DNA from 2 places in the Streptomyces sp. NPDC088785 genome. Region 2 is predicted to be linked to the other one. Evidence: riboswitches for the same ligand, from Rfam matches in the RefSeq annotation. Region 2 holds a riboswitch; the other holds the start of a gene.
What was found. Region 2 has a riboswitch for S-adenosylmethionine ahead of thrC (threonine synthase). Riboswitches for the same ligand answer to the same signal wherever they lie in the genome.
Positions count from the first base shown of each region.

Region 1: it holds a riboswitch for S-adenosylmethionine, as region 2 does, so the genes downstream of both, ACIP5K_RS08355 (aminotransferase class V-fold PLP-dependent enzyme) here and thrC (threonine synthase) in region 2, are expected to answer to the same signal.

Region 1 is NZ_JBIVKH010000002.1:600,469-604,190, forward strand. Features, by position in the region: gene ACIP5K_RS08345 (cytochrome bc complex cytochrome b subunit) at 1-733, shown strand, start outside; gene trpD (anthranilate phosphoribosyltransferase) at 875-1,939, shown strand; SAM riboswitch class IV at 2,026-2,143, shown strand; gene ACIP5K_RS08355 (aminotransferase class V-fold PLP-dependent enzyme) at 2,352-3,722, shown strand, end outside.
Region 2 is NZ_JBIVKH010000001.1:1,095,990-1,099,711, forward strand. Features, by position in the region: gene ACIP5K_RS04990 (MoaD/ThiS family protein) at 292-567, opposite strand; gene thrC (threonine synthase) at 603-1,904, opposite strand; SAM riboswitch class I at 1,923-2,052, opposite strand; gene ACIP5K_RS05000 (glucosyl-3-phosphoglycerate synthase) at 2,202-3,149, shown strand; gene ACIP5K_RS05005 (hypothetical protein) at 3,188-3,722, shown strand, end outside.

The sequences.
Region 1 (3,722 bases), on a different contig from region 2:
GGTGTCGACCGGCGCCCAGCCCGACTGGTACATGGGCTTCTCCGAGGGCCTGATCCGCGTCATGCCGGGCTGGGAGATCAACCTCTGGGGTCACACGCTCGTCCTGGGTGTGTTCATCCCGCTGGTGATCTTCCCGCTGGTCCTGGTCGCGATCGCGGTCTACCCGTTCATCGAGTCCTGGGTCACCGGCGACAAGCGCGAGCACCACATCCTGGACCGCCCGCGCAACGCGCCGACCCGCACCGCCTTCGGCGCCGCGTGGATCTCCTGGTACTTCGTGCTGATGATCGGTGGTGGCAACGACCTCTGGGCCACGCACTTCCACCTGTCGATCAACGCGATCACCTGGTTCGTCCGCGTCAGCTTCTTCGTGATGCCGATCGTGGTCTTCATCGCCACCAAGCGGATCTGCCTCGGCCTCCAGCGCCGCGACAAGGACAAGGTGCTGCACGGGCGCGAGTCCGGCATCATCAAGCGCCTGCCGCACGGTGAGTTCGTCGAGGTCCACGAGCCGCTCGACCCCGAGTCCCTGCACGCGCTCACCGCGCACGAGCAGTACCGGCCCGTCGAGATCGGCCCGGGCGTCGACGAGAACGGTGTGGAGCGCAAGGTGTCGCGTACGCAGAAGCTGCGCGCGAAGCTGTCGAAGGGCTACTACGGGGAGCACAACCAGATCCCCAAGCCCACCGCCGAGGAGTACAAGGAGATCACCAGCGGCCACGGCCACCACTGATCCCCGAGGTTCGAACTCCGAAGCCGTTCGCCACGGCAGGAGCCCCCGTCCAGGCACTGGACGGGGGCTCTTTGCCGTCCGCACGGCTCGATAAGGTGGGTTCGTTCCCCACGTCGTACCGACAACACCACAGGAGCGGCCATGAGCGCTTTGACCCCCGCTGGAGGCGACACCGCGGCGGGCCGTTCCTGGCCCAGTGTGCTGAACGGGCTGCTGGACGGGCGTGACCAGAGCGCCGACGACACCGCCTGGGCGATGGACCGCATCATGACCGGCGAGGCGACCGACGCGCAGATCGCCGCGTTCGTGGTCGCGCTGCGCGCCAAGGGCGAGACGGTCGAGGAGATCACCGGCCTGGTCCGCGCCATGTACGCGCACGCCAACACCATCGAGGTGCCCGGCGAGAGCGTCGACATCGTGGGCACGGGCGGCGACGGCGCGAAGACCGTGAACATCTCCACCATGTCCGCCATCGTGATCGCGGGCACCGGCACCAAGGTCGTCAAGCACGGCAACCGCGCGGCCTCGTCCGCCTCCGGCTCCTCCGACGTCCTGGAGAAGCTGGGCGTCAATCTGGACCTGGCGCCGTCCCGCGTCCCCCAGGTGGCGGAGGAGGCGGGCATCACCTTCTGCTTCGCCGTCAAGTTCCACCCCGCCCTGCGGTACGCGGGCGCGGCCCGCGGGCAGATCGGCATCCGTACGGTGTTCAACCTGCTGGGCCCGCTGACCAACCCGGCCCGGGTGAAGGCGCAGGCCGTCGGGGTCGCCGACGCGCGGATGGCGCCGGTGGTGGCCGGGGTCTTCGCCGAGCGCGGCAACTCCTCGCTGGTCTTCCGCGGCGACGACGGACTCGACGAACTGACCATCACCGGGACCTCCCGGATCTGGGCGGTGCGCGACGGAGCCGTCCGCGAGGAGGTCTTCGACCCGCGCGACGTCGGCATCGAGCCCGTCGGCATCGAGGCGCTGCGCGGCGGCGACCCGTCGTTCAACGCCGAGGTCGCCCGGCGCGTCCTCGACGGGGAGCGGGGGCCGGTGCGGGACGCCGTGCTGCTGAACTCCGCCGCCGCGCTGGTCGCCGTGCGCCCCGGCGCCGGCGCGCTCGCCGAGCAGATCCGGGCCGGCATGGAGCGGGCCGCCGAGTCCATCGACTCCGGTGCCGCGAAGGCGACCCTGGAACGGTGGGTCGTCGCCAGCAACCGCTGAGTGCGGCGCGGGGCGCGGTCCGGCCCGTCTCAGGAGATGGACCGCGCCCTTGCCGTACCGCGAAGGTGTGGCAAGATGCTTTTCAAGGTCATGAGTGACAGCGATCGAGGCCCCAGCCCGCTGTCCGGCAACCCTCCGTCCGTGGCGGGGTGCCCTGGGTGAAGACCAGGCCGTAGGCAGCGAGGTCTATGGCAAGCGCGGACCCCTGCACACCCTGGGGTCCTGGTCCTCGAGGGAGCAGTCTCGTGAGCAAGCGAATGCGCTAGGGCACTCCGCCCCTTCACCACACCTCCGCACGGCACGACACGTCAGCGCCCTGCGTCCGAGGTCGACACCCCCGCGCCCGGAGCCGGTCGCCGTGCCCGCGCGGGGTCCCCGAAGCCACTTCGCCCTGTCCTGCCGGGAGATCGCCATGTCCGCTCACGCCACCGCCACCGCCACCGCCGTCGCCGCCGAGTCCACCGACCCCGCCTGTGGCGCCCCGCTGCCGGTGCTCGGCCGGGACGTCACCGTGCCGCTCGTCACCGGCGGCGAGGTGACCTACGCGGCCCTCGACTACGCCGCCTCCGCCCCCGCCCTCCAGCGGGTGTGGGACGACGTCGCCGCATACGCCCCCTACTACGGCAGCGTGCACCGCGGCGCCGGATACCTCTCGCAGCTGTCCACCGACCTCTTCGAGAACTCCCGGACGACGGTGGCCGAGTTCCTGGACTGCCGCGACGGCGACCAGGTCGTCTTCACCCGCTCCACCACCGACTCGCTCAACCTGCTGGCCGCCGCGCTCCCCGCCGGCTGCCAGGTCTTCGTCTTCGAGACCGAGCACCACGCCTCGCTGCTGCCGTGGCGGGACGCCCGCGTCACCTACCTGAACGCGCCGCGCACCCCGGACGAGGCCGTCGCCACCCTGGAGCGGGCGCTGGCCGACCGGGACCCGTACGGCCCCGCCCTCGTCTGCGTCACCGGTGCCTCCAACGTCACCGGTGAACTCTGGCCGGTGCGCGAGCTGGCGGCGGCCGCTCACGCGCACGGTGCCCGCATCGTGCTCGACGCCGCCCAGCTCGCGCCCCACCACCCCGTCTCCGTGCGCGACCTGGACGTCGACTGGGTCGCCTTCTCGGGGCACAAGCTGTACGCGCCGTTCGGCTCCGGCGTGCTCGCGGGGCGCTCCGACTGGCTGACCGCCGCCGAGCCGTACCTCGCCGGGGGCGGCGCCTCCCGCAAGGTCGCCCGGCGCGCCGACGGCGGCGTGGACGTCGAGTGGCACGAGAACGCCGCCCGGCACGAGGCCGGTTCGCCGAACGTCATCGGGGTCTACTCCATCGCCTCCGCCTGCAAGGCGCTGACCGAGGCCGGCTTCGAGGGGCTCGTCGAGCGGGAGCGGTACCTGATCGACAAGGTCCGCGCCGGGCTCGCCGGGGTGCCCGAGGTGAAGGTGCTGTCGCTGTTCGGGGACGACGCCCCGCGCGTCGGCGTCATCTCGTTCGTGGTGGAGGGCTGGAACTCCTCCCACTTCGCCGCCGCGCTCTCCGCCGAGTACGGCATCGGGGTCCGCGACGGCCTGTTCTGCGCCCACCCGCTGGTGCGCACCCTGCTCGGCTCCGACCCGCAGACGCAGGGGGAGTGCGGGGCGCCCGAGGCGGCGCCCGGCGAGAAGTCGCTGAACGCGATCCGGGTCAGCTTCGGCGCCGGGACGCCCGACGAGCACGTCGACCGGTTCGTCGCCGCCGTCGCCGAGCTGGTCCGGGACGGCGCCGCGTGGAGCTACCGCACCGAGCAGGGGCGC
Region 2 (3,722 bases):
CTGCCGTCTGCAACAGGTCAGTCGGACGAGAATTCTGGGCACGCGTGATCGCGGAAAACGGGCCAACTGGACGGATCCCAGGGCAAGTCGGGCCACACAAAAGCCATAAAGGGCCTGAATGGGCGGGACACATTGGCTGCTTCTTGTCGCGCGCCGGGCGAGAACTCATATGCGCCCGTCATGCGCCGCGATCGGAATCGAACCAGCTTCCCCAACTGTACCGCGCTCAACCATGCAGAATTGCCCCCTCCGCTTTCCTCGCGGAGGGGGCAATCAAGGGGACTGCGGGTGTCAGCCGCCGGCGACGGCCGGAATGATCGACACGCCGGCGCCGTCGGGCGTGGCGGTCTCCAGGCCCTGCTCGAAACGGACGTCGTCGTCGTTCACGTACACATTGACGAACCGGCGCAGCTTGCCCTGGTCGTCGAGGACGCGGGCGGAGATCCCCGTGTGGTTCTTCTCCAGGTCGGCGATGACGTCGGCGAGCGTGGCGCCCTCGGCGCTGACCTCGGCCGCGCCGCCGGTGTAGGTACGGAGGATGGTGGGGATGCGGACGTTGACGCTCATGGATGCACCTCGGCGATCTGTTGCTGGGGGGTGGACTACTCGGCGGCCAGGCCGGCGGCGCGGAACGCGTCCAGGGACGGCCGGATCGTGGCGGTGGCCTGCGAGGACTCCGCGACGGCGTCGAGCGTCTTCAGCCCGTCCCCCGTGTTCAGCACGACCGTGGTCAGCGACGGGTCGATCAGTCCGGCCTCGATGAGCTTGCGGGTGACGCCGAGCGTCACGCCGCCGGCCGTCTCCGCGAAGATGCCCTCGGTGCGGGCGAGCAGCCGGATCGCGTCGACGACCTGCTCGTCGTCCACGTCCTCCACGGCGCCGCCGGTGCGCCGGGCGATGTCCAGGACGTACGGGCCGTCGGCCGGGTTGCCGATCGCCAGGGACTTGGCGATCGTGGCCGGCTTCTGCGGGCGCACCACGTCGTGGCCGCCCTTGTACGCCACCGAGACCGGGGAGCAGCCCTCGGCCTGGGCGCCGAAGAGCTTGTACGGCCGGTCCTCGACGAGGCCGAGCTGGATCAGCTCCTTCAGCCCCTTGTCGATCTTCGTGAACTGGGAGCCGGACGCGATCGGGATGACCAGCTGGTCGGGCAGCCGCCAGCCGAGCTGCTCGCAGATCTCGTAGGCCAGCGTCTTGGAGCCCTCGCCGTAGTACGGGCGCAGGTTGACGTTGACGAAGCCCCAGCCCTCGCCGAGCGGGTCGCCGATCAGCTCGGAGCAGAAGCGGTTCACGTCGTCGTAGTTGCCCTCGATGGCGACGAGGTCACCGCCGTAGACACCGGCCATGACGACCTTGCCCTGCTCCAGGTCGTGCGGGATGAACACGCAGGAGCGGAAGCCGGCGCGGGCGGCGGCGGCGCCGACGGCACCGGCCAGGTTGCCCGTGGAGGAGCAGGAGAGGGTGGTGAAGCCGAAGGCGCGGGCGGCCTCGATGGCCTGCGCGACGACCCGGTCCTTGAAGGAGTGGGTCGGGTTGCCGGAGTCGTCCTTGACGAACAGCTTGCCCTGCTCGACACCCAGCTCGCGGGCGAGGTTGTCGGCCTGGACGAGCTTGGTCCAGCCGGGGTTCAGGTTCGGCTTCTCGGCGACGTCGGCCGGGACGGGCAGGAGAGGGGCGTAGCGCCAGATGTTGGCGGGGCCGGCCTCGATCCGCTTGCGGAGCGCCTCGGGATCGCCGACCGGCAGGTCGTACGCGACTTCCAGAGGCCCGAAACACTCGGCACAGGCGAAGACCGGTCCGAGCGGGACCCGTGCGCCGCACTCGCGGCAGGAGAGGCCGGATGCGGGACCGAGATCGACGGCGTCCGTGGTGGCGGATTCGGTGGCGACAGTCTGTACAGCCATGAGAGGCGAGGCCCTTTCTCCTCATCTTCCTCGCGACGCATCTCGCCACGAGACGGAATTGGCACCTTCCCCACCGTGACCTCGTCGGTCGGCGGGAGGGTTGCCGGGGCTTCAACGGGCCGTTTCCCTCTGCCCCTCTGGATGAGCGGTATTCGATTGTGTGGATGGAGTTGTGTGGGCTCGTCGACCCCGACATGCGATGGTCACGGACCCTGTTCAAGACTGTAACTGAAGGGGTGGACCCTTGAGATAGTCGTCCGAACCGCGAGATGGATCACATACGGGAGGGCCCTGGTCGTGCTGGAAGAAGTCGAGTGCTGGCTCAGGCGGCGCTCCTGGTCCGTGGCCGACCGTCCGACGGCCCGGCTGGTCGCCGCGAAGCGGGCGTCGGGCCGGACCGTGAGCGTCGTGCTGCCCGCGCTGAACGAGGAGGAGACGGTCGGCGAGATCGTCTCCGTGATCCGGCGCGAGCTGATGACGGAGGCGGTGCCGCTGGTCGACGAGATCGTGGTCGTCGACTCCGGGTCCACCGACCGCACCTCCGAGGTCGCCGCGGCGGCCGGCGCGCGCGTGGAGCACCGGGACGCGATCCTGCCCCGGATCGCGGCCCGCCCCGGCAAGGGCGAGGTGCTGTGGCGCTCGCTGCTCGTCACGTCCGGCGACATCGTGTGCTTCGTCGACGCCGACCTGAAGGAGTTCTCGGCGGACTTCGTCACCGGCATCGTCGGCCCGCTCCTGACCGACCCGGACGTGGACTTCGTGAAGGCCATGTACGACCGTCCGCTGGGCGGGGCGGCGGGCCAGGGCGGCCGGGTCACCGAGCTGATGGCGCGCCCGGTGCTCAATCTGCACTGGCCGCAGCTGGCCGGATTCGTGCAGCCGCTGGGCGGCGAGTACGCGGCCCGCAGGAGCCTGCTGGAGCGGCTGCCGTTCCCGGTCGGCTACGGCGTGGAGCTGGGGCTGCTGGTCGACGCGCTGCACACCGTGGGCCTGGACGCGCTCGCCCAGGTCGACGTCGGCGTGCGCAGGCACCGCCACCAGGACGGGCAGGCGCTGGGCCGGATGGCGGCGGCGATCTACCGCACGGCGCAGCTGCGGCTCGCGCGCGGGCACCTGGTGCGGCCCGTGCTCACCCAGTTCGAGCGGGGCGCGGACGGCTTCGAGCCCCGGGTGCACGCGGTGGACACCGAGGAGCGGCCCCCGATGGCCGAAATCAGTGAGTATGCGGAGCGTCGCGTGGCGTAATCACCGGATAATAGGCGCCTTTCCCTACATTGCCCTGTATGTGGCACAGACAGGTACAAGGCACCCTGGCGGCGCTGGCCGCCGCGGCAGCGGCCGCCGCGACCCTCGTCGCCGCGGCCGCTCCCGCGTCCGCGGTCGTCGTCGAGCCGTTCGCCCAGCGCTACGACGAGGCCGTCTACGGCGACTTCCGCACGCTGGGCAACACCGTGATGCAGTGTCCGTCCACGCCCGCCGACGACGCGGCGCGCTGCCGGGCCGCGCAGGCCGGGACGAGCAGCGAGAACAACAACCAGTTCGACATGCAGTACACGGACACGGCCGGGTTCGCCTCCGCGGTGCTGAACTCCTCCACCGGCCAGGTCACCGTGCCGCCCGGTGCGACCGTCGCCTACGCCCGCCTGTTCTGGGGCGGCAACGACGGCACGTACAAGCTGGGGAACAACCAGATCCAGCGGTGCGACACCGCGGGCCCCGCCACCTCGCCGACCGACAGCGGGCCGCTGGACACCCGGCCCCGGGTGCGGGTGAACGGCGGCGCCGAGACGCAGGTCACCGTGGAGAACGCGGTGCGCA